DNA from 2 places in the Vibrio sp. SCSIO 43133 genome. Region 2 is predicted to be linked to the other one. Evidence: riboswitches for the same ligand, from Rfam matches in the RefSeq annotation. Region 2 holds a riboswitch; the other holds the start of a gene.
What was found. Region 2 has a riboswitch for lysine ahead of lysC (lysine-sensitive aspartokinase 3). Riboswitches for the same ligand answer to the same signal wherever they lie in the genome.
Positions count from the first base shown of each region.

Region 1: linked by a shared signal. The riboswitch ahead of JKJ11_RS05595 (Na+/H+ antiporter NhaC family protein) and the one ahead of lysC (lysine-sensitive aspartokinase 3) in region 2 are both predicted to bind lysine.

Region 1 is NZ_CP068024.1:1,139,664-1,154,965, reverse strand. Features, by position in the region: gene hisIE (bifunctional phosphoribosyl-AMP cyclohydrolase/phosphoribosyl-ATP diphosphatase HisIE) at 1-38, opposite strand, end outside; gene hisF (imidazole glycerol phosphate synthase subunit HisF) at 35-808, opposite strand; gene hisA (1-(5-phosphoribosyl)-5-[(5-phosphoribosylamino)methylideneamino]imidazole-4-carboxamide isomerase) at 790-1,527, opposite strand; gene hisH (imidazole glycerol phosphate synthase subunit HisH) at 1,601-2,224, opposite strand; gene hisB (bifunctional histidinol-phosphatase/imidazoleglycerol-phosphate dehydratase HisB) at 2,224-3,297, opposite strand; gene hisC (histidinol-phosphate transaminase) at 3,326-4,378, opposite strand; gene hisD (histidinol dehydrogenase) at 4,378-5,676, opposite strand; gene hisG (ATP phosphoribosyltransferase) at 5,681-6,577, opposite strand; His leader region at 6,618-6,754, opposite strand; gene JKJ11_RS05595 (Na+/H+ antiporter NhaC family protein) at 6,981-8,582, opposite strand; lysine riboswitch at 8,696-8,879, opposite strand; gene JKJ11_RS05590 (H-NS family histone-like protein) at 9,422-9,829, shown strand; gene JKJ11_RS05585 (inosine/guanosine kinase) at 9,883-11,187, opposite strand; gene mnmA (tRNA 2-thiouridine(34) synthase MnmA) at 11,429-12,538, shown strand; gene hflD (high frequency lysogenization protein HflD) at 12,571-13,188, shown strand; gene purB (adenylosuccinate lyase) at 13,331-14,701, shown strand; gene JKJ11_RS05565 (DUF3833 domain-containing protein) at 14,791-15,302, opposite strand, start outside.
Region 2 is NZ_CP068024.1:3,247,745-3,263,046, forward strand. Features, by position in the region: gene JKJ11_RS15210 (hypothetical protein) at 1-866, opposite strand, end outside; gene JKJ11_RS15215 (magnesium transporter) at 889-2,139, opposite strand; gene zur (zinc uptake transcriptional repressor Zur) at 2,609-3,061, shown strand; gene JKJ11_RS15225 (chemotaxis protein CheX) at 3,070-3,531, shown strand; gene lptG (LPS export ABC transporter permease LptG) at 3,584-4,654, opposite strand; gene lptF (LPS export ABC transporter permease LptF) at 4,658-5,773, opposite strand; gene pepA (leucyl aminopeptidase) at 5,965-7,473, shown strand; gene JKJ11_RS15245 (DNA polymerase III subunit chi) at 7,537-7,992, shown strand; gene JKJ11_RS15250 (valine--tRNA ligase) at 8,091-10,949, shown strand; gene JKJ11_RS15255 (pyridoxal-phosphate-dependent aminotransferase family protein) at 11,029-12,147, opposite strand; lysine riboswitch at 12,347-12,523, shown strand; gene lysC (lysine-sensitive aspartokinase 3) at 12,572-13,975, shown strand; tRNA gene JKJ11_RS15265 (tRNA-Asp) at 14,107-14,183, opposite strand; rRNA gene rrf (5S ribosomal RNA) at 14,240-14,355, opposite strand; rRNA gene JKJ11_RS15275 (23S ribosomal RNA) at 14,482-15,302, opposite strand, start outside.

The DNA of each region.
Region 1 (15,302 bases), 1.5 Mb from region 2:
TCGATACGCTCGGTGAGCGCTACTGCTGCTTCACTCATAGTCTGATCTCCACACCTTGTTGTTTTAGATATTGCTTAAGCTCACCGATATTGATGATCTGCTTGTGGAATACGGAGGCGGCCAACGCACCATCAACATTGGTTTTTTTGTACGCTTCTGCAAAGTGCTCCATCGCACCCGCACCGCCAGAAGCAATGAGAGGCACCTTACACACTTCGCGAACCATATTAAGCTGCTCGATATCATAGCCATTTCGCACCCCATCTTGGTTCATCATATTAAGTACGATTTCCCCTGCACCGCGCTTTTGCACTTCTTGAACCCAGTCGCGGGTCTCCCACTTAGTGGCTTTAGTACGTGATTCGTCACCGGTGAATTGATACACCTGATACTTACCCGTTTCTTTATCAAAGTAGGAGTCGATACCGACGACAATACATTGAACACCAAACTTGTCGGCAAGCTCGGTAATCAATTCAGGGTTAGCCAAAGCTGGCGAGTTGATTGATACTTTATCAGCACCAAATTCTAAGATACGTGCCGCATCTTCAGCAGACTTAATACCACCAGCGACACAGAATGGAATATCAATCACTTCTGCCACTCGCGCTACCCAGCTTTTATCCACTACACGGCCATCGCTTGAGGCAGTGATATCATAAAAGACTAACTCATCTGCACCTTCTTCTGCATAACGCGCAGCTAACGGAACGATATCACCAATAATCTCGTGGTTTCGAAACTGAACGCCTTTCACCACTTGACCGTCACGGACATCCAAACAAGGAATTATTCGCTTTGCCAACATTGGAATGCCTCCTCTGCGGTAAATTTACCATCTAATAACGCTCGGCCAACAATCACGCCCGATACGCCCGTGCCTTTTAGTGCTTCAATATCGGCAAGGCTACCGATACCACCTGAAGACTGAAACTGCACTTGTGGGTACTGCTTGCACAGGTCTACATAGAGTTCGACATTACTACCTGCTAATGTGCCGTCACGTGAAATATCAGTGCACAGCACATGCTTTAAGCCCACTGTTAGATAATCATTAATTAACGCTTCAATGGTGACGCCAGAGTCTTCTTGCCAACCTGAGATGGCGACTTTGCGTGTACCGGTTTCATCGATGTTAATATCGAGTGCTAGCACAATTTTCTCTGCGCCATATTTTTCCATCCACCCTTTAACCAACTCTGGTTGCTTAACCGCTGTCGAACCAACTACAACACGTTGAGCACCAGCCTCAAGCAGATCAACTACATCTTGCTCAGTGCGCACACCACCACCAATCTGTATGTTTGCTGGCGTTCCTGCTAGTAGTTTGGCAATTAAATCAAGCTGGCGCGCTGATGTGTCTTTCGCGCCAGTCAGATCGACAAGGTGTAGCCAATTTGCTCCGGCTTGATGGTAGAGGTTGAACTGCTCAATCGGATCGACCTTATATTCAGTAACCTGACCATAATCGCCTTGATATAGACGAACCACTTGTCCTTCAATTAAATCTAATGCTGGAATAATCACAATCATTTCCTTCAAAGCCTCACGACCGTGTGAAGCCGATAAATTCTATCGATAACTTCTTGTTAGTCAGGAATTACACTAACTCTAGGAAGTTTTGAATCAGTTTTGAGCCTGCTTTGGACGAGCGCTCTGGGTGAAACTGTACGCCGTAGTAGTTGCCACTTTGTATCGCAGCACTAAACGGTTTGCCATACTCGCATTCAGCAATGGTGTAGTCGCCGACGGGCATCCCAAAACTGTGCACGAAATAGAAGTATTCACCCTCTTCAATCCCTTGAAACAGCGGATTGCCAGACACAGCCTTCACGGTATTCCACCCCATATGAGGAAGAGGTAAGTCTCCTGTTTCCAGACGTTTTACTTCACCTTCACAAAGGCCCAAACATTCAACAAGCTCGTCCGCCTTTTGGCCTTTCTCTTGTGAAAGCTTGCCCAACAGCTGCATACCCAAGCAAATACCAAGTACTGGTTTCTCGACCTGTTTGACCAGTTCGATAAGATCGCGCTCTTGAAGGTTTTTCATCGCTTCACTTGCCGTACCTACACCTGGCAGAAACAGCTTGTCAGCACCCAGAACCACTTGAGGCTCCTTAGAAATAACAACATCGTAGCCAAGACGCTGAATAGCAAACTTTACTGACGAGACGTTAGCACAACCGGTATCAATAATGACTACATTCTGTTTGCTGCTGGCCATTACAAGACTCCCTTACTACTTGGTAACTCGTTACCCTCTACCTTAATGGCTTGACGCAGTGTACGGCCGAAGGCCTTAAACAAACTCTCAATGATGTGATGATCATTATCGCCAGAAGAAGATAAGTGAAGTGTACATGCGAGCGTGTCAGTCAAAGATCGGAAGAAGTGAACGACCATTTCTGTAGACAAGTCCCCCACCTGCTCACGAGAGAACTTGGCATCAAATTTAAGATATGGGCGACCAGATAGATCTAAGGCACATTGCGCCAAGCACTCATCCATTGGCAAGCTAAAGCCAAATCGACCGATACCGCGCTTATCACCCAGCGCTTCTTTCAAAGCTTGCCCAAGAGCCAAAGCGGTATCTTCAATAGTGTGGTGGTCATCAATGTGCAGATCGCCATCCACAATGCACTTCATCTGAAAACCGCCATGAGTGGCAATTTGATCAAGCATGTGGTCGAAAAAGCCCATGCCAGTTGAGATTTCATTACCACCCGCTTCATCAAGGTTTACAAATACCTTGATATCCGTTTCTTTGGTAGTACGAATTACTTCCGCTGTACGTGCTTTTACCGTTAAATCTTTTAAGATTCTTGGCCAACCCATGGTCTCCGGATTGTACTGAATTCCACGAATCGCCATATTTTCAGCTAGCTGAAGATCAGTTTGTCGGTCACCAATCACAGCAGAGGTTTTGAAATCCACTTTGCCACTTTGAAGATACTCTTTAACCAAACCAAGTTTTGGTTTACGGCATGAACAGTTGTCTTCATCAAAGTGCGGGCAAATTAAAACATCATCAAATTTAACGCCTTGAGACTCAAAGATTTCCATCATCATATTATGAGGAGCGTCAAAGTCTTCCTGAGGATAGCTAGCAGTACCTAAACCGTCTTGGTTAGTCACCATCACAAGGCGGTACCCTGCGTCTTGCAGAGCCAATAAACTTGGAATAACAAACGGCTCGAGTTTGAGTTTATCCAAACGGTCAACTTGAAAATCCACTGGAGGCTCAACAATTAACGTACCATCACGGTCTATAAATAATATTTTCTGTTGGTTGCTCACTTTATAAATCCTTTTCTTGATGGCTAGCTTATGCCGCTGTTTGTTCTAGTTGATTGCGAATAAATGACAATGTCTTCTCACATTCGTCACGATTACCAACACTGATTCTTACACTGTTTTCAATCGGTGAATTTCTAAGAATAATTCCCGTATTCCACGCTGCTTTAAATAGCTCATCGCCATTAGCAAATTCAACGAGTAGATAATTACCCCAACCTTCATATACGGTAACACCTGGTAAGGTCGATAAACCTGCTTGTAGGTAGGCACGATTGGCATTGAGATCCAGCACCTGGAACTTAGCGCGCGCTAACCCTTGTTCCGATAAGGCTTGCACCGCGATTTCCGCGACAGGGATTGGTACCGGATATGGTGCAATCACTTTAAGCAGTACGTTGATTAGCTCTTCATTGGCAAGCGTAAATCCGCAACGAAGACCAGCCAAAGCGAAGGCTTTTGATAATGTACGTAAGATGGCTAAGTTCAGATATTGGGCCAACAAATCAACGGTTGACGCTTCCGGACAAAAGTCGATATACGCTTCATCCATGACAACAATAGCTTTATCTTTGGTCATCTCCAATAAAGCGATAATGTCTTCACGCTTAACCAAGTTACCCGTTGGGTTGTTTGGGCTACAAACGAACAGTACTTTGACGCCATCTAAATTGGCTTCGATTTCCGGCAGATTGAGTTGCCAATCAGAAGTCAAGGGTACCGTTTTACGGTTAACACCAATGGTTTCAGCACTGATGGCGTACATGCCATAGGTCGGCGGACAGAATAAGATGCTATCTTCACCCGGCTCACAAAAAGCACGAATAAGTAATTCAATGCCTTCGTCAGCACCACGAGAAGTCAGTGTTTGTTCTGGTTTGACACCAGCATATGCCGCATAGGCTTCGATTAGCGCTTTAGGCTGACATTCGCTGTAGCGATTAAGACGTGCAAAGTCTGTTTTATATTCATTATTAAATGGTGATTCATTAGCATTGAGCCAAATATCACCGCTACCGCCAATACGTCGTGCTGACATATATGGCGTTAGCTGTTGAACTTGTTTACGAGCGAGCTTTTCCATTAGTTACTCTCCTGCGCAAGCTTCTCGACACGAATGGTCACGGCACGTTTGTGCGCATCCAGCCCTTCGGCCTCGGCCATAGTGACAACCGTCGGAGCCAGATTTCGTAACCCATCGGCAGTTAATTCTTGTACCGTCATTCGCTTCGAAAAGTCAGCTAAGCCCAAGCTTGAATAAGTACGAGTGTAGCCATAAGTCGGCAGTACGTGGTTAGTACCTGAAGCGTAATCGCCCGCAGACTCTGGTGACCAATCGCCCAAGAAGATAGAACCTGCGTTATCAAGTAGCGGTAACAGTTCACGTGGTGCTTTAGTCTGAACAATCAAGTGCTCAGGGCCATAGTAGTTTGAAATAGACACACACTGAGTGATCGACTCAGCGATAATAATGAGACTTGAGCCTAATGCTTGCTGCGCGATATCAGCACGCGACAGTTGCTTAAGCTGTTTATTCACCGCCTCTGTTACTTGGTCTGCAATCACTGGAGATGGAGTGACAAGCACTACTTGAGAATCTGGACCATGTTCAGCTTGGCTTAGTAGATCGGCCGCGACAAAGTCAGCATCCGCTGTTTCGTCGGCAATAACCAACACTTCAGATGGGCCAGCAGGCATATCGATCGCTGCTCCACGGAAATCATTACTCACTTGACGCTTGGCTTCGGTAACATAGGCATTGCCCGGACCGAAGATCTTATCTACTTTTGAAACGCTCTCTGTGCCATACGCCATCGCCGCTACGGCTTGACCACCACCGACGTTATATACTTCATCGATTTTACATAGCTTGGCAACATAAAGGATTTCATCCGCAATAGGCGGTGGGGAACATAATACCACCTTACGACAACCAGCAATCTGAGCTGGAACCCCTAGCATAAGCACGGTTGATGGTAATGGTGCGCTACCGCCCGGAATATACAGTCCAACCGTATTTATAGGACGAGTCACTTGTTCACAGACAACGCCTGGTTGAGTTTCTACTCGCAGTAGTTCCGGACGCTGAGCTTTGTGAAACTTAGCGATATTAGAATACGCTTGCTCCAGCGCTTGTTTCATTGTTTCAGAGAGACGCGATGATGCAGCTTCAATCTCTTCGTTAGAGACTCGAATTGAGTCAGGTCGAACTCGATCAAACTTTTCTGTAAGATCTAGCAGCGCTTTATCACCTTCGCTACGTACTTGCTCGATAACCGCCGATACCGCAGAAGTAATATTTGCGCCTTCAGTAATCGCAGGACGCTCAAGAATAGACTCTTGTTGCGACTGACTTAATGATTGCCAAACTACAGTTCTCATGGCCTTACCCCATCATTTTCTCAATCGGTAGCACAAGAATAGAACTCGCTCCAAGTTCTTTCAGCTGTTCCATAGTTTCCCAGAACAAGTTCTCTGTACTAACTAGGTGAACCGCCACACGCTCTTTATCCGAAGATAGAGGTAATACTGTCGGATCTTCTGCACCCGGTAAAAGCGCTTTGATTTGCTCAAGTTTTGCGACTGGTGCGTGCAGCATAATGTATTTAGACTCTTTCGCTTGCTGAACGCCTTGCATACGAGTTAGTAGCTTCTCTATAAGTGCCTCTTTATCGGCATCGAACTCGCCTTTGCGCTGAATCAGCGTTGCTTTAGAACGGAAGATAACTTCTGCTTCTTTTAATCCGTTGGCTTCCAGTGTCGCCCCTGTAGAAACAAGGTCGGCAATAGCGTCCGCTAAACCAGCTCGCGGCGCGACCTCGACCGACCCTGTAAGCATACAAGTACTGAAGTCTACACCTTGCTCATCCATATAAGCTTTCAGTAATTGTGGGTAAGTGGTCGCTATTCGTTTGCCTGCTAGATCTTGCGGGCCGTTGTACGTTTCATCTTTGTCGATGGCGATAGATAAACGACAACCACCGAAATCAAGACGGCGAAGCGTTACGAACTCATTTGGTTCACCAAGTGCTTTGCGGTCTAAGCGAACTTCTTCTAGCTCATTCTCACCAATAAAGCCAAGATCGACGACACCATCCATGATCAAACCAGGGATATCGTCATCACGTACCAACAGTAGATCGATTGGCATATTTAACGAGTGAACAACAAGACGCTCACCCATTACGTTGAACTTAACTCCGCATTTTTTTAGTAGGTCTTGGCTTTCTCTGCTAAGACGACCTTTCTTTTGTATTGCGATTCTTAGGCGTTGTGTTTGCATTGCTGTATCCCTGTACAAGATATTGATTTTAAATTATAAAACGAAAAAACCCTCGGGAGCTTTGGTCTCCCGAGGGTTTAATTCTTTAAATCTTAAATCGAACCTCCGAGAGTTTTACCTATCTCTCGGGTATGCGTTCATCTCCCGAAAGATTAAGCTGGGTGATGATGGTGATGATGAATGTTCATATCAAAATTTAGCATACTTATGTTTAGGTCCTTTGTGTCTGTACCTTCACACTAACGAAGCTCATTATGATTTTCAACCACTATTTTACAGATCAGCGAATTTTTTTTCGTACTCGCCAACAAGTATGATTTGTTATTACGAATAACGGCAAAAGTAGGCCAAAAGACATAAAAAAAGGAGCCTTGGTAGGCTCCTTGATATTAAAGCAATTTATTTACGCATTCGCTTCTTTAGCCATTCTTGCTTTAGATAGAGCAGAAAGAATGAAACAGACAAGTATAAACGTCACTGTTGCAGCACCGAATGACAGTGCTACCGACGTTGTCATACCCAATGTAATAAAGCCGATACAAGAAACAAATGCCACTGACAATGCATATGGCAACTGCGTAGACACGTGGTCAATATGGTTGCAGCGTGCACCTGTCGATGACAAGATGGTCGTGTCTGAGATTGGTGAACAGTGATCACCAAATACTGAACCCGCTAATACCGCACCAAGCATTGGAAGCATCATTGCGATATCCGTTGCACCCGCCATATCACCTGCGATTGGTAACATAATTCCGAATGTACCCCATGATGTACCGGTCGAAAATGCCATAAGACCAGAAAGCATGAACAGAATAACTGGTAGCCAATGGACATCAATATTACCTTGTACAGTTGACGATAGGTAAGCGCCTGTTTTCATGTCGCCAATGACAGAACCGATAGACCATGCAAAGAACAGAATCAAGATTGCGCCGAACATCGACTTAGCACCAATCCACATGGTTGTTGCAATATCAGCCGCAGAAAGCTTCTGTTTCACGACGGTATAGACCGCTGTTAATAAACCAGCAGAACCACCGTAAATTAAAGAAGTACCAACATCCGTATTCTCAAATGCACCAAGAACATTAAATGCAACGCCATCTGCCGCCAGAGCTTGACCACCAGTAAAGATCATCGCTGCTACCATCGCTCCTATAAGGACAACAATAGGTAGAATCAGATCTGAAACTGAACCAAAGTCGCTTTCTTTAATATCCAACTCTTCATTCAGTTCATGAGCTTCAGCAGAATCGTTCTCTTTATCTTTGTCAAAACCAAGACCTTGTTTTGCACGAAGCTCATGCTTACGCATTGGGCCGACATCTAATTGGAACCAAGCAACAGCGAACACCATTAATAGTGCAAATACTGCGTAAAAGTTCATTGGAATTAGGCGAACATACGCGCCAATCGCTGAGTATTCAGTAATACCATGTGAGATAAGAATACCGCTGACGATAGTCATAATGTATGCACCCCAGCTCGAAGCTGGCATAAGCACACACATAGGAGCAGCCGTTGAATCTAGAATATAAGCAAGCTTAGCGCGCGATACGTAAAAGCGGTCAGTAACAGGACGAGAAATCGCGCCAACTGCTAAGCTATTGAAGTAATCATCAACAAAAATGAACACACCAAGGAATGCAGCAAGAAGCTTTGAGCCACGTTTACTTTTCACGCGTGCTTGTGCCCACTCAGCAAACGCTTTAGTACCACCTGACAACGTTAATAACGCCGTCATCATACCGAGTAGCAATAGGAAGCCAACGATACTCATGTTCCAAGTGTTTAGACCACCATCTTCAATAACAACGCCAGATACTGTGTCATAGACATAGCCTGCAGCATTCATTACCGAGTAATCGTTGAGTAGAAAAGCGCCTAATACAATACCTACACCTAGGGAAAGCAAAACGCGACGTGTGATAATCGCCAAACTCAAAGCTACGATCGGCGGTAGCAGTGATAATGGTGACGAAGCAAAATCGATTAAATTCATGATCTTCAAAAACCAGTTTTAATTATGGTTAGAGATCTACTGCAGACATGCGTATCTATAAGTTCATACGCAAACGTTGAACTAAGCGAAAGGGAAGTGAACACTTCTCCCAACCCTACAGTAGCGCTCCATAGTTTAACAATATAATAGACTATGGCAGTGTTGTTCGTTTCGGATACAACCCCAGCGAGAGTGCTTGATATTCAACTCTCACTTCGGCGACAGCGCCTTTTTTTGTCGTTCATTGGCATCACCCCAACGACAAGGACTTTTCGCAGTCGCGCCTCTACATCAAAAGAAAAATCATTCACTACTATGCGTTAGCATGTTGAAAGAATGTTCTTACTTTTGCATTAGGTGGACGTCATTGTACTTACCAAAGCATCAATTGCAACATGAATGTTGCTATCACCTTGTAAACAGTGTTGCGGTTTAGTTATAACGCAGGGTTCAAATCACCCATTAACTACTCAGAGATAAACATTTTTTGAACGACCATCACTGACAACTTAATTTTATAGAAGTTCATTTATATCGAACTCAATCAATTTCGTAATACTTACAAATAAACTATATGTCTAACTAACCACACTTAGTACAATATGCAACAAAATCCACTCAAAGTCCGACTTTTGTGTAGTTCATACTAAGGTTTAGTAATTATTAATGTTCTAATTTCACCTGCTATATACACCACTATGTATTTCTATCGTCGTCTATTATCAGGTTTTTGTAAGAATTATTATATTTCTTCTCTTATCCACTAAGAAAATATTGTCAATTCAATATTTGCTGTTTATTATTAATCCGAACCAAATAATAATCTCATGGGAACTGTCATGTCTGAATTAACCAAAACTCTACTAAATATTCGTAGCCTACGTGCATTTGCTCGTGAGCTAACTTTAGAACAACTAGAAGAAGCACTAGAAAAACTGACTACTGTTGTTGGTGAAAGACAAGAAGCGGAAGCAGAAGAAAGAGCAGCGAAAGAAGCACGCGAAGCTAAATTAAGCGAGTACGCTCAAATGATTGCTCAAGACGGTATTGACGTTGAAGATCTTATCGCTGCGCTATCTGGTGAATCTAAAGGTAAAGCGAAGAGTAAACGTGCTCCTCGTCCAGCAAAATACAAATATGTAGACGCTAGTGGCGCTGAAAAGACTTGGACTGGTCAAGGTCGTACGCCTTCTGCAATCCAAACTGCTCTAGATGCAGGTAAATCTCTAGAAGAATTCGAAATCTAATATCTTTAAGTAATATTAGATTTATAAAAAAAGCGCCTTTCGGCGCTTTTTTATTATCGTTCCCAATATGCCTCTTCAAGGCTATCTTCTTTCTCTGGCAGACCACGAGAAAGACGTGGAGAATGTTGAACCAGCACTTCATAGCTTGCTCGATTTGAGTATTTACATACTTGTGAGAAAGAAGAGTAAGTAAGGTATGGGTGTTGGTGCTTACTTGAGTTTGGCACATTTTCTTTATGGTATTTATTCGCTGCCATATCGTGCAGTAATGCAGATAAAGCTGCGTCGCCCGCACCATTGGTATTCTTGATTTTTTCTGGCCCACCCATATAAGGAGCAATATGTGAATAAACTTTTGTAGGATTTTCACATGCAGATTTTATAGCAGGTCGGCTAAATTCATATCGGTTAAATTCAGCAATACACCCTGGTAATAATGGCAACGAAGTTTCTCTTTTGGCAGCATCCTCTGTATAACCAGCCATAAATAAACCGATTGGTCCAGCAGTACATAAAACAAGATCAACCCAATCAAGTGCTTTATCCGCAGCAGCCAATGGATCTTTTTCACCTGTTAATGCTTCAGCTTCATCCTCATTCATAGCGACAACCGAAACATGCTGTTTCAAAAAGTCTTGCCAATATTCCGGATCATCTTGAATAACGAAGCGAGTTCCCAATGTTAATACCACAGGTACGTCGTATTTCTTCGCATATTCTATTGCCTGCATGGTTGCTTCCGGCATTGGGTCGCCATCTTTGCAACGAACTAAATAGGCTGTTAATACCAACGCTGAGGCTTTCTTAAAAATTTTCTCAGGAATACTCTCAGCACGAAGTTGATTCATTTGACCTTCGCTAATTGCAAAAGTTCGCTCGCCGTCTTCAGTAATTAACGTAAAACAACGTCCAATGGCACCATCAACGCCTTGTAAATAGTTTAAGTCCATACGGCTAGAAGTATTACATAGATATCGATAGCCATAACTACCGATTCGGATATCAGCACTCATTACACCTAACAATACCGATTTGTCATCTGCCAACACAGAAAAGTTATGTAATGTATTCCCTATTGTGCCCCCAGCAAATTCATTGGTAATAAGCTCTTGCTCTTTCAATTCGTTATACAGATTTTCAGCTGCTTGGTCATCAATAACCAAAGAGTGCCCTTTGCTCAGTCCAAATTTCTCAATAACACTGCTATCCACGCGCGCTTCTATATCAACTAGTGTTTGGTCAATACCGATAATATGGGTTCTCGACATTTTTTTGCTAGTTTGAGATTGGCTGACTAATGGGTCACGAGCGTGAACCGGAAAGTAATGCTTCGATTTTCTTTGGCCGGGGAATTTCATAAGGATATCTTCGTAACAGGAATGTAAGGGCGACAATTCTAACTCTGTATAGTTTACCTCGGCAACATAGGCAACCTTAGCAAACGTTTACGCTACAATTTTTTTTATCACTGACCTTGTTTTTCACTCTATTTGTACAAACATTCATGCTCCTAGAAAGTGTGATTTAGTTCGCGGATCTGTATTGCGCCTTCGGTTTCTGCTAGAATCTGCGTCCAATTGATATAGGTGGTATTTTAACATGTCTGATAACAGCCAAAAGAAAGTGATTGTCGGTATGTCCGGCGGTGTAGACTCCTCTGTTTCTGCCTACCTTCTGAAACAGCAAGGCTACCAAGTAGAAGGCCTGTTCATGAAGAACTGGGAAGAAGATGATAATGAGGAATATTGTACTGCAGCGGAAGATTTAGCCGACGCACAAGCGGTCTGTGATAAGTTAGGTATCCACCTACATACGATCAACTTTGCAGCAGAATACTGGGATAATGTATTCGAGTATTTCTTAGCAGAATACAAAGCAGGTCGTACACCAAACCCAGATATCCTTTGTAACAAAGAAATCAAATTCAAGGCATTTTTAGAATTTGCAGACGAAGTTCTCGATGCGGACTATATTGCTATGGGTCACTACGTTAGCCGTACCTTCCCTGAAAACGGTGAAAAGCCGCAAATGCTTCGCGGTTTAGACAGCAACAAAGACCAGAGTTACTTCCTTTATACATTAAGTCACGACCAGGTGGCTCGTAGCTTGTTCCCTGTAGGTGAGTTAGAAAAACCAGAAGTGCGTCGCATTGCTGAAGAGCAAGGCTTAATTACCGCGAAGAAAAAGGACTCGACAGGTATTTGTTTTATTGGTGAGCGCAAATTTACAGACTTCTTGTCTCGCTATTTGCCAGCACAACCGGGTAAAATTGAAACACCGGAAGGTAAAGTCATTGGGGAACACCAAGGTCTGATGTACCACACATTGGGTCAACGTAAAGGGTTACATATTGGGGGCCAAAAAGGTGGCGGCGGTAATGAAGATCCATGGTATGTTGCTGAAAAAGATCTTGAACGTAATGTATTGATTGCGGTTCAAGGTGCTGATCATCCATTACTTAAATCAAACGGACTGCGTGCATCTCAACTTCATTGGGTGAGTCGCGAAGCGATTAAAGAACCAATGCAATGCACAGTGAAAACGCGCTACCGTCAACAAGATATCCCTTGTACGATTATCCCAATTGACGATGACAACATTAAGGTTATCTTTGATGAACCACAAGTAGCTGTCACTCCGGGACAGTCTGCTGTCTTCTATAGCGACAATGTTTGCTTGGGCGGCGGCATCATCGAAGAGCGTATCTAACATTTATTCGTTTATTATCTTAGGAGAGCTACGTGGCTAATACACTTTATGACCGTACAATAGCATTTGCAGGAATTTGCCAAGCCGTTGCCCTTGTTCAACGAGTTGCTAAAGACGGTTACTGTGATTCAGACGCGTTCGAAACTTCTATCAAAGCTATTACCAATATGAACCCATCCAGTACGTTAGATGTATTTGGTGTTGAATCCGACCTTAAAGTTGGACTCGAGTGTTTGGTAAAAGGCATTGATAGCACACCAAGCGGAAGTGAGATTACTCGTTACATCATCAGCTTAATGGCACTAGAGCGCAAACTAAATGGGCGTAATGATGCCATGTCTCAACTTGGTGACAGATTACAAATGGTCAGTCGTCAACTTGAGCACTATGAGCTTCTTGACGAGCAGATGATCAGTAATTTAGCTAGCGTGTATTTAGATGTCATTAGTCCGATTGGTCCTAGAATTCAAGTCACAGGCACTCCGGCAGTACTTCAACAAACCGGCACCCAGCAAAAGGTGCGCGCGCTTCTATTGTCAGGTATCCGCAGCGCAGTGCTTTGGCGACAGGTTGGTGGCAAACGACGCCACCTCGTGTTTGGTCGTAAGAAAATGATCGAACAAGCTCAGATTCTACTCGCTAGAATGTAATCATCGACTCGCGACCTTGTCGCGAGTTATTTTTTCCTACCAAAATAAATTTAGCGCAAACGTTTGCGCAATATTCGTGACAAATGCCGCAGTTATTGGTATAAAGCTCACGAAATTTAGAAACCCAATTCAGGAGAACATCATGGAACTGTCAGCATTGACTGCTGTTTCACCAGTAGACGGCCGTTACGGTAGTAAGACAACTGCACTTCGCAGCATCTTTAGTGAGTTTGGCCTACTAAAGTACCGCTCTATCGTTGAAATTCGTTGGTTGCAAAAACTAGCAGCAACGGATGCGATCAAAGAAGTTCCAGCATTCAGTGTCGAAGCTAACCAGTTTCTTGATGAGCTAGCCGCTAACTTTAGCGAAGAAGATGCGGCGCGTATTAAAGAGATCGAGCGTACTACTAACCACGATGTAAAAGCGGTTGAGTACTTCCTAAAAGAGAAAGTCGCTGGCGTTCCTGAACTGTACGCAGTAAACGAGTTCATCCACTTTGCATGTACTTCTGAAGATATCAACAACACGTCTCATGCTCTTATGCTTAAAGAAGCACGCGATACTGTGGTTCTTCCTGAGATCCGCAATATCATCGATGCGATCAGCAAACTAGCTGAAGAGTACCGTGACATTCCTTTGCTTTCACGTACCCATGGCCAACCTGCCTCACCTACTACTATGGGTAAAGAGATGGCAAACGTTGCTTACCGTATGGAGCGTCAATACAAGCAAATCGAAGCTGTAGAGATCCTAGGTAAGATTAATGGTGCGGTTGGTAACTACAACGCTCACCTATCTGCTTACCCAGAGCTAGACTGGCACAAGTTCAGCGAAGAGTTCATCACTGAGTCTCTTGGCGTAACTTGGAACCCATACACAACTCAGATCGAACCGCACGACTACATCGCCGAGCTATTCGATGCGATTGCACGTTTCAACACGATTCTAATCGACTTTGACCGTGACGTATGGGGTTACATCGCTCTAGGTCACTTCAAGCAAAAAACTATCGCTGGTGAAATCGGTTCTTCAACGATGCCACACAAAGTTAACCCAATCGACTTTGAAAACTCAGAAGGTAACCTAGGTCTAGCAAATGCTGTATTTGCTCATCTAGCACAAAAACTACCTATCTCTCGCTGGCAGCGTGACCTAACAGATTCAACGGTTCTTCGTAACCTAGGTGTTGGCTGTGGCTACGCTATCATTGCTTACACTTCAACGCTTAAGGGTATCAGCAAACTAGAAGTGAACCGTGAAGCGCTTCTTGCTGAGCTAGACAAAAACTGGGAAGTACTTGCAGAGCCAGTACAAACCGTTATGCGTCGTTACGGTATCGAAAAGCCTTATGAGAAACTAAAAGAGTTAACTCGTGGTAAACGTGTAGATGGCGAAGCAATGCGCAGCTTCATCGATGGCCTGGAATTGCCAGAAGAAGAGAAAGCACGCTTGAAGTTAATGACGCCAGCTAACTACATCGGTCAAGCAATCGAGCTCACCGATAAGCTGTAATTATTAATCAGTACATAAACTCAAAAAGGCTGCTTATTTTGCAGCCTTTTTTGTGGGTATCATCAACGATAAATGTTCTAGATCAACTCCTACTGTTTTTGGAAAAACAGTGTGATCTTTCCTACTTCGATACCAAACTTTCGGATGCTCGTTAGGTTAAAAACGTGTTTATCATCTTGTCGATACAACCAATCATCGAAAGCCACAGTATAGGTTGAGCCATCAACCTTGAGTTCGAAGTCGTACTGCCATTGTAAAGCGTTACCCTCTTCCTTGCCGGTTGCCGCGCCAATGATATCGTCGGCCACCCCACGATAAGAACCATCTTGGAGCTTCTCAATGGTCCAAATTCTTTGGTCAATTTCCCCGTCATCAAAAACGAAGTCTTCAACCAGGACAAGCTTGTTGTCCTGCACTGTGCCGATAATAGTGACGTCAAAACGTCTGTTCTGTTTATTGGTATAGTCTTGAACCATTCCCCAAGCTTTTGTCTCTCCTTCAAAGTACCCGAACAAGTCAAATCTTGGTTCACTATTTTTATAATCTGACAGGTCTGCACTGCACGCACCTAAAATGAGTACGAGAGGCAGTATAAGCCAAC
Region 2 (15,302 bases):
GTGATCTTTACTTTGAGAACTTCTTTGACAACATCACGCCCACCATAAAGCAAGCAGATCAATATAAGTAGACTCAAAGTCAAATGTCCATCCTGTTTCATCGAATGAACATTGAACATTAACACGACTGACATGGCGAGCATGCTGCTTAAAGCAATGGTTATCAGGTGGTTTACGGATGCACGGCGCTGAGTGCACAAGTGCTCATGCCGATAAGCTGGCCAACTAGAGGCAAACTCTTCGATTTCATCATGGTAGCCCGTTCCACGATATGCTTTCTTTCTCTGTTCGTATGGACGCCAGCCTGCAATATGGTTGCGTTCAAACAAAAGTCGAGAAAGACAGTTCAACACAGATTGCGATGACGACTCTGCGTGATTGTCTCTCAACCTTTCATAGAGTTTTAACAGCTCTTGGCATGCGATGACTAATAAACGTTGATGTGATGAGCGCGCCGATGGGCAACGCTCAAACAGAAGAGCAAACTTATAATTTACCCTCTCCACCTGCCAACACAAAGATGGCACGCCAGGGTATCCAGACTCACAACAAACCGAAAGACACTGTGCACGTATCGCAGTATGGAACGACGTTAGCCATTCCACTAGTCTACTTTCAGTTGCAGGACACCAGTGACCCATTTCCAGAGCGATGAACTCCAGTCGAGCTTCTTCAGTTAATAGACTATCGGTGTTGTGATAGAGGAATATCGAACGGTACAGATCATCCGTTGCTTCCTCACTGAACTCTGCAACTGAATAACGTTGGCCATCCATATAGATCTTGATATCTATGGTTCCAACCTCACCAACCCGTAGCATCTGGGACACCACTATAGCGTTGCTCGCTCTCCATTCTATATTCATGATGACAACTCCTACTCTGAGGTTAAGACAAACCTAGTAATCGAGTAGTACAGAAGAAATAGATTAGCAGCCCACCAATATCAACGATGGTGGTTATCGCTGGACTAGCGACAACGGCGGGATCAAGGTTGAGTCGTTTAGTCAACATAGGCAGCATAGCGCCAATAACGGTAGAAGAGACTATTTGGAAGAAGAGTGCTAAGCCAATTGCACAGCCCAACATGGTTAGTGTCAGATTCGCCGGCAACTCTACGCCATAAGACAGTAAGGTCACTTTCCCTAAGGAAATAACAGCCAGTGCACCACCAATAACAATGGCAATGCGTGTTTCCTTCCACAACACTGACAGCCAGTCACGCAGCTTGACGCTTCCTAACGCCAGAGAGCGCACCATCACAGTCGCAGACTGCGTACCAGCATTACCACCAGAGTCCGCTATCATAGGCATGTACAAGGCCAAAACCGTAAACGCTTCAATTGCATCTTCATAACTATGGATCACCATACCGGATAACAAACCCAATATGGCTAAGCCTATTACCCAGACAATACGCTTACTCACATGATCCATAACAGACAGGCTCATATAGTCGCCGACATGGCCATCTTGCTGAATGCCCATCAATCGTTCCATGTCTTCAGTTTGCTCTTCAGTAACGATATCTATCGCCGATTTGGCCGATAGCAAACCAACGGGTAGCCCCTGACTATTTAAGATTGGTACAACGTCAAAACGACTTTGTTTGAGTAGCGCCACCGCATGTTCTTGTGATGCGCTAAAATGACAGCTGATGGCATGCTGGACAATCTCAGACAGTTTTAAATTAGGTTGAGATTTAAACAAAATATCCAGCTTAATCAAGCCAACGAACCGTCCCAGATCGTCGACGATAGTAAGACAGGCAAACTCAACATACAGACTGTTCAATGCTTTTTTCGCCTGCTCTACGGACATATCATGATAGAGCACTGTCATTGCTGCGGAATTAACAGTATGGATAACGGGATGCCTTGCTTGAAGAAACCGCTCTATATCTTGCTGATAGTCGAACCCCTCTAGAGAATAAAGACGTTGAAGCGACTCTGCCGATAACTGCTGAGTAAAACAAAGCGTTTGCTGAATGTATTCAGCGTTAAAATGTTGGTTAAGCTTTTGTATCTCACGCATTTCAATCCAATGATTAAAAAGAGTGAAATCTACTTGAGTCGCGCCGGACTCGAAGCTAACGGTTTGGTGATGGTTGTATTCGTTTACGGTGTTAATAATGGTCATGATAACGCACCTTTTTATTAGATATGACGATCCCTTGCTCCATTCGAGCAATAGAAAAAACAATTCATTTTCAGGTGGTTACTAACAAGATAACGTTTGAGTTTCAGAGAAAGAAACCAACGTCATTTTAAGAGGGCGAGAAAAGTTGAAGGGGGGTAACAATGCTTAGTCCATATTACTCCAATAAGATCCGCGCTCTTGAGCTAGTAATCCACCTTCGACTGTCGTTTTCCATAATATTTCTCCTGTGAAAATATGGGCGCATGGTAGGTATCCGACTCCTCATAGTCAACAGTGCGAATATGCAACTTGGCAACTTTGATGTTGCAAAATATTTCATCCCTTTGTTCAGAGCCACTAGCAGAATAAAGTGACGAATCGGTCAATACGAAAATTCGAGTCAGCCTACTAACGATCTACGTGGGGAATTAGTATAAAATAGTCGGACTTCGCTAAGACAGGTGACCATGTGAATCAAAAGCTAATACAACAATTGGAAGATATCTGTTCCGCAAGAGGTGTGCGACTCACTCCTCAGCGCCGAACTGTTTATGAGCTTATTTGTGAAAATAAGAAGGCCTCTAGTGCTTATGAATTATTAGAACAGCTCAAAGTCAGTGAGCCAAAAGCTAAACCGCCTACCGTGTATCGCGCTCTAGACTTTCTTTTAGAACAAGGTTTTATTCACAGAGTTGAATCAACTAATAGCTTTATCTCATGCTGTTCATTTGGTGAGCATAAGCACTACTCTCATTTATTGATTTGTGATAAGTGCGGCAATGTCGTTGAACTACAAGATGATATTCTGATAGCCTTGTTGAATAGTAACGTTGAAAAACATGGCTTCCAGTTCTCCAATCACGTTATTGAATCTCATGGCATTTGTCAGACGTGTTCATCATTGGAAGTTGAAAATAAATAGAAGAAGTTATGCGCGCTGAATTTGTAAACCCGTTTTTAGCCTCCTTAATAAATGTGCTAAAAACCATGGCGACGATGGAAATCAAACCATTAAAACCAAGAATTAAGAAAGATGAGATTGCTCGCGGGGACGTATCTGGTCTTATCGGGATGGTAGGCAACCAAACTCGTGGTTCAATGTCGATCACATTTGAAGAGGGTCTTGCTCTCGAAATCATGCAGAACATGCTCGGCGAGAGACCACATGGTCTCAACGAAGAAGTAACCGATATGGTCGGTGAAATCACCAATATGGTCACTGGTGGTGCAAAACGAATTTTAGCTGAGAATGGCTTCGATTTTGATATGGCAACTCCAGTGGTTGTCTCGGGTAAAGGACATACCATCAGGCATAAATGCGATGGAGCGATCATCATCATGCCTTTTACCTCTGAATGGGGTGATGCATTTATCGAGATTTGCTTCGAGTAAACTCTCTTTCAGTTAGACAAAATAAAAAAGGCTCCGGTTGGAGCCTTTTTTATTATAGTTTTCTGCGCAGAAGCAACATGGCTATGGTTAAAAACACCAAACTAGGCCCTAAGGCACCAAACAACGGCGACATCCCATATACAAGGCTAACTGGCCCAAAGAATTCACTCGAAATGTAGAACGTAAAACCTGCGATGACACCAGAGAGAATACGCGCACCCATCGTTACACTTCTTAAAGGACCAAACACAAAAGACAGTGCCATTAACATCATTACCGCGACTGAAATTGGCTGTGTCGCTTTACGCCAAAATGCCAGTTCATAACGAGATGCATCCTGTTCAGAGTCTTTCAGGTATTGGGTATAATCCCACAATCCACTTAACGGCAACTCATTAAGATCCACAGTAACAATCGCTAGCTTGTCAGGCACCAGTGAAGTTTCCCAAACTTGCTTGTCGAGCGTCTCTTTTGATAATGCCTCATCGTTTTTCATGTCTGTAATTTGAATTCGGTGCATCTCCCAACGATTATCGCCTAGATAATCTGCTGATTCCGCAAACACCGTTTCTTTGAGCTGTTTATTCTCACCGAAGCGCCAAATATTCAATCCTTCAACAGACTCGCCATTGACCTTAGAGATAAAAATGAAGTCGTTCGCATCCCGAGCCCAGACACCGTTCCTAACTGATACAATGCTACCTCCGGATGTAGCTTGAAGGCGCAAATCGCGAGCCATTTGCTGAGTGGTTGGTGCCCCCCACTCCCCTAATGCCATCACTACCACCATCAAAGGCACTGCCGTCTTAAGTACTGAAAGACCAATACGTAGCTTCGAAATCCCGGCAGCTTGCATAACAACAAGCTCAGAGCTGCTCGCTAACATACCTAAGCCGACTAAGGAGCCAAGTAGCGCAGCCATAGAGAAGAACAGCTCAATATCACGCGGCATCCCTAATATCACAAAATACAATGCCGACAGCATGGTGTAGCTCCCCTCGCCAACTGAACGAAGCTGTTCGACAAATTTGATCACCGCAGATAAGCCAACGAAAACCGAGAGCACTAATATGATCGTGGTAATGATTGTCTTACCCACGTAGACGTCTAGTATTCTAAACACGATCTAAGCTACCTCTCGTCTTTGCATGCGCTTACGACGCAGTTTCTCTCTGAATTTCCTCACACCGACCGTATCCCAAGTATTGACACCGATAGCGGCAAGCAGCAATGCAAAGTTTACTGGCCATAATCCGATGTACGACGGAAAAGCCCCATCTTCTAGCGCCGATTTCATTGCACTGATCGCCATAAAATAAGCGAAGTAAGCCAAGATTGCTGGTCCCATTTTGGCAAACTTGCTTTGCCTTGGGTTTACCGCCGACAAAGGCACCACCAGCATGGTTAATAATGGAATACATACCACCAAGGAGATTCGCCAATGGAGCTCGGCTTGCGCTTTAGGATCAGGGTTACCCAATAACTCCATAGTGGGTATGGCCATCCAAGAGCGCCCACGCTGTTGGACTTCACGCTGCCCAATGACCCCTTCATAATCGGTAAACTCTGTAACCATATACTCAAGACGAGTCGGCACCCCTTCATAACGAACACCGTCATAGAGCGCAATCACTTGTCGACCATCACTTAACTCTTTTACATCACCAGATTTCGCCGATATCACACTAGGTAACACCGAATCTCTTGGATTTAACTGAGCAACGAAGACATTGGTTAGCTTTTTATCTTTTATGCTGTCAATAAAGACAACCGAAGAACCGTCAGGGGTTCGTTGGAAGCTACCCGTTTGCAAAAGCTCCACCGAGTTTTCCGATGCAAGCCGTTCACGAATCTGCACTTCTTGCTCTTGAGTCCAAGGGGCTAACCAGAATGCATTAAACGCAGCTAGAGAAGTGGTCAGTACCGCTAAATACATAGCCGCACGAATAAGAAACTTATTACCTATCCCGGTCGCATTCATTACCGTGATTTCACTTTCTGCGTATAAACGCCCGAAAGTAACTAGGATTCCGATATAAATACTCAATGGGAACATCAATAGTCCCATTGTCGGCATACTAATACCCGCTAAAGTCATAATCAGACCAGCAGGAATATCTCCATCGGAAGCATCAGCAAGCACTTGGATAAATTGACGACTGAAAAACACTAAAAAGAGCACTAAAAAGATGGCTAATTGGCTCTTAACTGTTTCTCTGATCAAATATCTAACAATAATCACAGTGAAAACACCTATACAAAACTTGTTTTTTTGATTGAATCGCTATAGTTTTCGGGTAAACCTTTTATTTTTTACTTTTTTGATCGATTCTTATCTTAAGATTATAGGCCGAAATGGCTCATAGGATTCAAGCATTAAGAATCGATTATCCAACATTTAGTTCTATTTGTCTTTAGGATGTAGGAGTACGCATGGAGTTTAGTGTTAAAAGTGGCAGTCCAGAGAAGCAGCGCAGTGCATGCATCGTCGTTGGCGTATTTGAGCCACGTCGTCTCTCTCCGGTTGCAGAGCAGCTTGATAAAATCAGCGATGGCTATATTAGCTCTTTGCTACGTCGTGGCGACCTAGAAGGTAAGCCAGGTCAAATGCTGCTACTGCATCAAGTACCTGGGGTGCTTTCAGAGCGCGTTCTGTTAGTTGGCTGTGGTAAAGAGCGAGAGCTTGGTGAACGCCAATATAAAGAAATCATTCAAAAAACCATCAGCACGTTGAACGAGACTGGTTCTATGGAAGCCGTATGTTTCCTAACAGAGCTGCACGTTAAAGGCCGCGATACATACTGGAAAGTACGTCAAGCTGTTGAAGCAACGAAAGATGGTCTTTATACCTTCGATCAATTCAAGAGTAGTAAACCAGAAACACGTCGTCCACTGCGTAAGCTAGTATTCAACGTACCTACACGTCGTGAGTTAAATCTTGGTGAAAAAGCGATTGCTCACGGTCTAGCGATTGCTTCAGGTGTTAAAGCGTCGAAAGATCTTGGCAACATGCCACCAAATATCGCAAACCCAGCTTATCTTGCTTCTCAAGCTCGTCGCTTGGCTGATGATTACGACACCATTTCAACCAAAATCATTGGTGAGCAAGAAATGGAAAAACTAGGTATGACGTCTTACCTAGCTGTCGGTCGTGGATCAAAGAATGAATCTATGATGTCTATCATGGAGTATAAGGGCAACCCGGATCCAGATGCGAAGCCAATTGTTTTAGTTGGTAAAGGCCTAACGTTCGATTCAGGCGGTATCTCACTAAAACCTGGCGAAGCCATGGATGAGATGAAATACGACATGTGTGGCGCAGCATCGGTATTCGGTACCATGAAAGCGCTGGCTAAGCTGAACCTACCAATCAACGTGGTTGCAGTACTAGCAGGCTGTGAAAACATGCCTGGCAGTAATGCCTATCGCCCAGGTGATATCCTCACAACTATGTCTGGCCTTACAGTTGAAGTATTAAATACGGACGCAGAAGGTCGCTTGGTTCTGTGTGACGCATTAACTTATGTCGAACGCTATGAGCCGGAATGTGTTGTTGATGTTGCCACTCTTACGGGGGCATGTGTGATTGCACTAGGTCATCATATCAGTGGTGTGATTTCAAACCACAACCCACTTTCACATGAACTTGTTAACGCCTCTGAGCAAGCTGGCGATCGCGCTTGGCGTCTACCAATGGCAGACGAATACCAAGAGCAACTAGCAAGCCCATTTGCTGATATGGCAAATATTGGTGGCCGCCCTGGCGGTACGATTACAGCTGGTTGTTTCTTATCTCGATTTGCTAAGAAATATCACTGGGCACACTTAGATATTGCTGGTACAGCATGGAAATCAGGCAAAGCGAAAGGCTCAACGGGTCGTCCTGTCTCGCTACTTGTCCAATTCTTGCTAAACCGCAGTGGCCAAGAGACTGAAGAGTAAACAGAAGGGCCGAAAGGCCCTTTTTTATTGCTTACCAATAACCAGAGCAAAGCGACATTTCACATGAATACGGCAACCTTCTACATCATTAATGAAGACTCTGAACAAGCCTCTCAACAGGGGTGGTTTGCCTATGTGCATTTTCTCTGTCGCCATTTTACAGCGCAAGGTGCCAAACTCTATATTAACTGCAGTGACAAAGCCGAAGCTGAGTTGTTGGCTGAGTATTTCTGGCAAGTGACTCCCGAACAATTTATTGCCCACAATCTCATTGGCGAAGGACCTAAAAATGGCACGCCGGTAGAGATTGGTCATGAGGGCCTTAAACCCAGTTGGAATAGGCAACTAGCAATAAATTTGGCGAATAGTCACGCAACCTTTGCGCAGTCCTTTGGTCAAGTGGTAGACTTCGTCCCTTGCGAAGAAAAAGCTAAGCAAACTGCGCGAGAAAGGTATAAAATTTACCGTCAAGCGGGCTATCAGCTTCAAACCATTGAGATTCAACATTCAGAATCCTAATCAAGGTCAATCCTTATAAGTAAGCGTTAATTTCCCTGCGTTTATTTATAAGGTTTGGCAAATTTCTTTCACAGATTAAAGTAAGTATCCAGAAAGCTATGGAAAAGACATATAACCCACAATCTATCGAACAAGCTCTGTATAAGACTTGGGAAGAGAAAGGCTACTTTAAGCCTCACGGTGACACGACTAAAGAATCATACAGCATCATGATCCCGCCACCGAACGTCACTGGTAGCCTACATATGGGTCATGCATTCCAAGACACCATCATGGATACGCTAATCCGTGCCGAGCGTATGAAGGGTAAAAACACCCTTTGGCAAGTAGGTACTGACCACGCTGGTATCGCAACTCAAATGGTCGTTGAGCGTAAGATTGCCGCTGAAGAAGGCAAGACTAAGCACGATTATGGCCGTGAAGCTTTCATCGACAAGATCTGGGAATGGAAAGGCGAGTCTGGCGGCACAATTACTAAACAGCTTCGCCGTCTAGGCGCATCTGTAGACTGGGATCGTGAGCGATTCACTATGGATGACGGCCTATCTAATGCCGTTCAAGAAGTCTTTGTTCGTCTATACGAAGATGATCTTATCTATCGTGGTAAGCGCCTAGTTAACTGGGATCCAAAGCTACACACAGCGATTTCTGATCTAGAAGTTGAAAACAAAGACAAGAAAGGCCACATGTGGCACTTCCGCTACCCTCTAGCTGATGGCGTAAAAACAGCAGAAGGTAAAGACTACATTGTTGTCGCAACTACTCGTCCAGAAACTATGCTGGGCGATACTGGTGTTGCGGTAAACCCTGAAGATCCTCGCTATAAAGATCTTATCGGCAAAGAAATCCTGCTTCCTATCGTAGACCGTCGTATTCCAATCGTAGGTGACGAGCATGCTGATATGGAAAAAGGCACGGGTTGTGTGAAGATCACACCTGCACACGACTTTAACGACTATGAAGTTGGTAAACGTCACCAGTTGCCAATGATCAACATCCTAACGTTCAATGCAGATATTCGTGACGCAGCAGAAGTATTCACCACAAATGGTGAAGCAAGCGATGCGTATTCAACAGAGCTTCCAGCTAAATATCATGGCATGGAGCGTTTCGCTGCTCGTAAAGCTATCGTTGCCGAGTTCGAAGAGCTTGGTCTTCTGGACGAAATCAAAGATCACGATCTGACCGTACCTTATGGCGACCGTGGTGGCGTGGTAATTGAGCCAATGCTAACTGACCAATGGTATGTTCGTACTGCACCTCTAGCAGAGACAGCAACCAAAGCAGTTGAAGATGGCGAAATCCAATTCGTGCCTAAGCAATATGAAAACATGTACTTCTCTTGGATGCGTGACATTCAAGACTGGTGTATCTCTCGCCAGCTATGGTGGGGTCACCGCATTCCAGCATGGTATGACAACGACGGTAACGTTTATGTAGGTCGTACCGAAGAGGAAGTGCGTGAGAACAATGGTCTAGCGCCAGTTGTTGTTCTGCGTCAAGACGACGACGTTCTTGATACTTGGTTCTCATCTGCACTGTGGACATTCGGTACTCAAGGCTGGCCAGAAAACACTGATGACCTGAAAACTTTCCACCCATCAGATGTACTAGTTACAGGTTTCGACATCATCTTCTTCTGGGTTGCTCGCATGATCATGATGACCATGCACTTCTGTAAAGATGAAAACGGCAAACCACAGGTACCATTCAAGACGGTATACGTTACGGGTCTAATCCGTGACGAAAACGGCGACAAGATGTCGAAGTCTAAAGGTAACGTTCTTGACCCAATCGATATGATTGATGGTATCGACCTTGAGTCTCTAGTAGAGAAGCGCACTGGCAACATGATGCAACCTCAACTAGCGAAGAAGATTGAAAAGAACACTCGTAAGACATTCGAAAATGGTATCGAACCTTATGGTACTGATGCACTTCGTTTCACTCTTGCAGCAATGGCATCTACTGGTCGTGATATCAACTGGGATATGAAGCGTCTAGAAGGTTACCGTAACTTCTGTAACAAGCTATGGAACGCAAGCCGTTACGTGCTTATGAACACAGAAGATCAAGATTGTGGTTTCAACGGTGGTGAGATTGAATATTCACTTGCAGACAAGTGGATCGAGTCTCAGTTTGAACTTGCTGCAAAAGAGTTCAACGGTCACATCGACAACTACCGTCTAGATATGGCTGCAAATACCATTTATGAGTTCATCTGGAACCAATTCTGTGACTGGTACTTAGAGCTGACTAAACCCGTTCTATGGAAAGGTAACGAAGCTCAGCAACGTGGTACGCGTCGCACGCTGATCACTGTATTAGAGAAGACACTGCGTCTAGCTCACCCAGTACTACCATACATCACTGAAACGATCTGGCAGAGCGTCAAACCTATTGTTGATGGTGTTGAAGGTGATACGATCATGCTTCAAGCGCTTCCTCAGTTTGAAGAAGCAAACTTCAACCAAGAAGCACTTGACGATATTGAGTGGGTGAAAGCATTCATCACTAGCATCCGTAACCTACGTGCTGAGTACGATATTGCTCCAAGTAAAGCGCTAGACGTCATGCTTAAAGTTGCTGACGATAAAGACGCCGCTCGCCTAGAAGCGAACAAAGCAGTTCTTGTCTCTCTTGCTAAGCTTGAAGACATCAAAGTACTGACAGCTGGCGAAGAGACTCCAGCATGTGCTACAGCACTGGTTGGTAAATCTGAGCTTATGATTCCTATGGCTGGTCTAATCGATAAAGATGCAGAACTGGATCGTCTAGCGAAAGAAATCGCTAAGACACAAGGTGAAGTAAAACGTATCGAAGGCAAGCTTGGTAACGAAGGTTTTGTCGCGAAAGCACCTGAAGCAGTTGTTGCGAAAGAACGTGAGAAACTTGAAGGTTACAAAGAGATGTTAGTTAAACTGGAAGAGCAAAAGCAAACTATTGCCGCGCTTTAAGCTTAGCTAAATCCATATAATAAAAAACCGGGAGCCTAGCTCTCGGTTTTTTATTGGCTAACAACTATTATTTCAAGAATTACTTCAAGACCGTTTCAAGTGCTTTAAGACATAAGGCAACGTTCTCTCTTCTGGCCCCATACCCCATCAAACCAATTCGCCATGCTTTACCAGCTAACGCACCTAAACCCGCACCAATTTCTAAGTTGTACTGTTCTAAAAGCTGAGAGCGCACTGCTGCATCGTCAACACCTTCCGGCAAGTAAACAGCATTAAGCTGAGGTAATCGGCTGCCTTCTTCAACAACGAAGCTCAACCCAAGCTGTTCTAGTCCTTCTTTGAGCAACAAGTGCATGTCTTTATGGCGCTGCCATGCATTCTCTAGTCCTTCATTTTTGAGTAAGACTAGCGACTCATGCAATGCGTACAAACTGTTTACTGGCGCGGTGTGGTGATAGCTGCGCTTCCCTTCTCCACTCCAATAGCCCAAAACCAAGCTCTGATCGAGGAACCAACTCTGAACGGTCGTTTTGCGAGATTTAATTACCTCGATGGCCGCTGGAGAAAGCGTGACTGGTGATAATCCCGGCACACAGGATAAGCACTTCTGACTTCCGGAATAAACTGCATCTAGTTGCCATTCATCCACCAATAAAGGCACCCCACCTAGAGATGTCACAGCATCAACAATAGTCAGCATATCGTTTTGCTTAGCAAGCGAACCTAGAGCCTGCGCATCGCTTACAGCTCCAGTGGATGTCTCAGCATGAACAAACGCTACTATTTTTGCATCTGGATGCTCGGCGATCGCTTGCTCTACTTTAGCCACAGAAACAGGCGCACCCCATTCATCTTCTACGACAATAGCTTCACCACCACAGCGAAGCACATTCTCTCGCATACGTTCGCCAAACACACCATTGCGACAGACAATAACTTTGTCGCCTGGCTCAACGAGGTTTACGAAGCATGTTTCCATACCAGCACTACCGGGCGCTGAAACGGCGATTGTGAAGTCATTTTGTGTCTGAAATGCATACTTGAGCAGCTCTTTAAGTTCATCCATCATACCGATGAAGAGCGGGTCTAGGTGACCTATCGTTGGACGACTCAAGGCTTGCAATACTTGTGGGTAAATATCTGATGGGCCAGGCCCCATTAACGTACGGTGAGGGGGCACAAAGCTAGAAATAGTCATGGGCAATCCTTTAATGATTTATTGTAGTAATAAGTAAAATATCCTAAGGAAATTCAGTCTGTTCCACAACGGAATAAAAATCAACATTTTTGCAACATCCAACCACTCAGTTTTTTATGGTTAAATTGTGAATCTTCATTGACTTTTTACGCTCAAAAACGTTGAATAAACACACTATCTGTAGCAACCACTAAAAAGCTACAGCGGAAGAGGAGCACTGCCCAGGCAGGTAATCATGTGAAGCCGCAACTTCTATACATGTTACTGATGGGGAGCAGTGCCGAGATGAACTCAATTTGCAGGATTAAGTTTGTCGGTTGAACGGGCTGAATCCCTTTAACTGTCACCAAGTGATTGGTGAAGAGCTTCTGAGGTCCATTCTTTATTCGGATTCCTCCGCTCTATTTTTCTCTTCAAACATCGGATGTTGGGTTACCAACCTTATTATTACTACTGGAAGTCCTGGAGAATTACTGTGAGCGCATTCAATGTAGCTAAATTTGGCGGAACAAGCGTCGCCAACTTCGAAGCCATGAGCCGTTGTGCTGAGATCATCGAAAATAACCCACAAACGAAGCTGGTTGTAAGCAGTGCATGCTCTGGAGTCACCAACATTTTGGTTGAGTTGGCAAATGGAGTAAAAGACGAAGCACACCGATCTGAGCTCATCAATAGACTTAGAGCTATCCATACTGACATTATGTCGCAGCTCAAAGACACCTCATCTATCGAGAAGCGTGTTGAAGCACTAATTGAAAAAGTTGCGACGTTATCCGAGGCTGCTTCTATTGCAACATCGGCAAAGCTCACTGATCACTTAGTAGCGTGTGGTGAGAGAATGTCGACTCATATTTTGACTCGATTAATGCAAGAGCGCGGGGTCGACGCTGTGCGTTTTGATATTCGCGATGTCCTGAAAACGGATAGTGACTACGGCAAAGCCGAACCAAATCTAGAAGCGACTAAGCAATTAGCCGATGAGAAGCTTATCCCACTTTGTCAGCAGCATGTAGTTGTCACTCAAGGCTTTATTGGTTCTGATGAGGAAGGTGAAACCACAACACTTGGCCGAGGTGGCAGTGATTATAGTGCTGCACTTATCGCAGAAGCGGTAGAAGCTGCGGGGTTAGAGATCTGGACTGATGTCCCAGGAATTTATACAACGGACCCTCGTATTGCTCCGAATGCACGCCCTATTCCAGAAATCAGCTTTAGTGAAGCCTCCGAAATGGCGAACTTTGGTGCGAAGATCCTACATCCTTCAACACTTTTACCAGCATTACGTCACCAAATCCCTGTGTTTGTCGGCTCATCAAAAGCACCACAGGAAGGTGGTACTTGGGTACGACAATCCGTAGAAAGCGCGCCGCTATTTAGGGCATTGGCGCTACGTAACAATCAAACTATGGTAACACTGCGTAACCCTAAAATGTTCCAAGCGTATGGTTTCTTAGCGGACGTCTTTACCGTATTGGCAAAACACAAAATCTCTGTTGATTTGGTCACTACCTCAGAAGTCAGTGTTTCACTTACACTTGATCAAACTGATACGTGTGGCGGTGCACCAGAACTTCCTGCTCAAGCTCAACAAGAACTAGAGCAGCTATGTACAGTCGAGGTCAAACAAGGATTAAGCCTCGTCGCGCTGATTGGTAACAACATGAGTGAGACAAAAGGCTCTGCCGCTGAAGTATTCGATACTCTGGATGAGTTTAATATTCGTATGATCTGCTACGGTGCAAGCCCACATAACTTATGCTTCCTATTAGATGAAAACGAAGCAAAACAAGCCGTTAAAGCACTTCATGAAGAGCTATTTGAAGGATAGCAATGGTCGAATGAAATGGCCTCGTCGTTAGACGGGGCTTTTTTATATCAGATAGAACAGTATAAAGAGTTAGATAGGATATCTTCAGGCAATAAAAAACCCGACGCTTTCGCATCGGGTTTTCTAATAAGTGGCGGAGTGGACGGGACTCGAACCCGCGACCCCCGGCGTGACAGGCCGGTATTCTAACCAACTGAACTACCACTCCGCAGTGGTCTATTTAAAGTCTTATCTTAATCGTGCTTTAAACAGATGTTGTTCAAAGCCTGGCGATGTCCTACTCTCACATGGGGAAGCCCCACACTACCATCGGCGCTATTGCGTTTCACTTCTGAGTTCGGCATGGAATCAGGTGGGTCCACAACGCTATGGTCGCCAAGCAAATTCTGCTTTTACTTTCAGCTTTTATCAAAAACTGAAGGCAAAAAATCTGGAAAACTGTTTAAAAGTCTAAATACACATTCAAAGTTCTTGCTTTGAGTCCATCAAAACCCTTTGGGTGTTGTATGGTTAAGCCTCACGGGCAATTAGTACAGGTTAGCTCAACGCCTCACAACGCTTACACACCCTGCCTATCAACGTTCTAGTCTCGAACAACCCTTTAGGACGCTTAAAGCGCCAGGGAAGACTCATCTCAGGGCTCGCTTCCCGCTTAGATGCTTTCAGCGGTTATCGATTCCGAACTTAGCTACCGGGCAATGCGTCTGGCGACACAACCCGAACACCAGAGGTTCGTCCACTCCGGTCCTCTCGTACTAGGAGCAGCCCCCTTCAATCTTCCAACGCCCACGGCAGATAGGGACCGAACTGTCTCACGACGTTCTAAACCCAGCTCGCGTACCACTTTAAATGGCGAACAGCCATACCCTTGGGACCGACTTCAGCCCCAGGATGTGATGAGCCGACATCGAGGTGCCAAACACCGCCGTCGATATGAACTCTTGGGCGGTATCAGCCTGTTATCCCCGGAGTACCTTTTATCCGTTGAGCGATGGCCCTTCCATTCAGAACCACCGGATCACTATGACCTGCTTTCGCACCTGCTCGAATTGTCATTCTCGCAGTCAAGCGGGCTTATGCCATTGCACTAACCTCACGATGTCCAACCGTGATTAGCCCACCTTCGTGCTCCTCCGTTACTCTTTGGGAGGAGACCGCCCCAGTCAAACTACCCACCAGGCACTGTCCTCATTCCCGATTAGGGAACCAAGTTAGAACATCAAACATACAAGGGTGGTATTTCAAGATTGCCTCCACGAATACTGGCGTACTCGCTTCAAAGGCTCCCACCTATCCTACACATGTAGGCTCAATGTTCAGTGCCAAG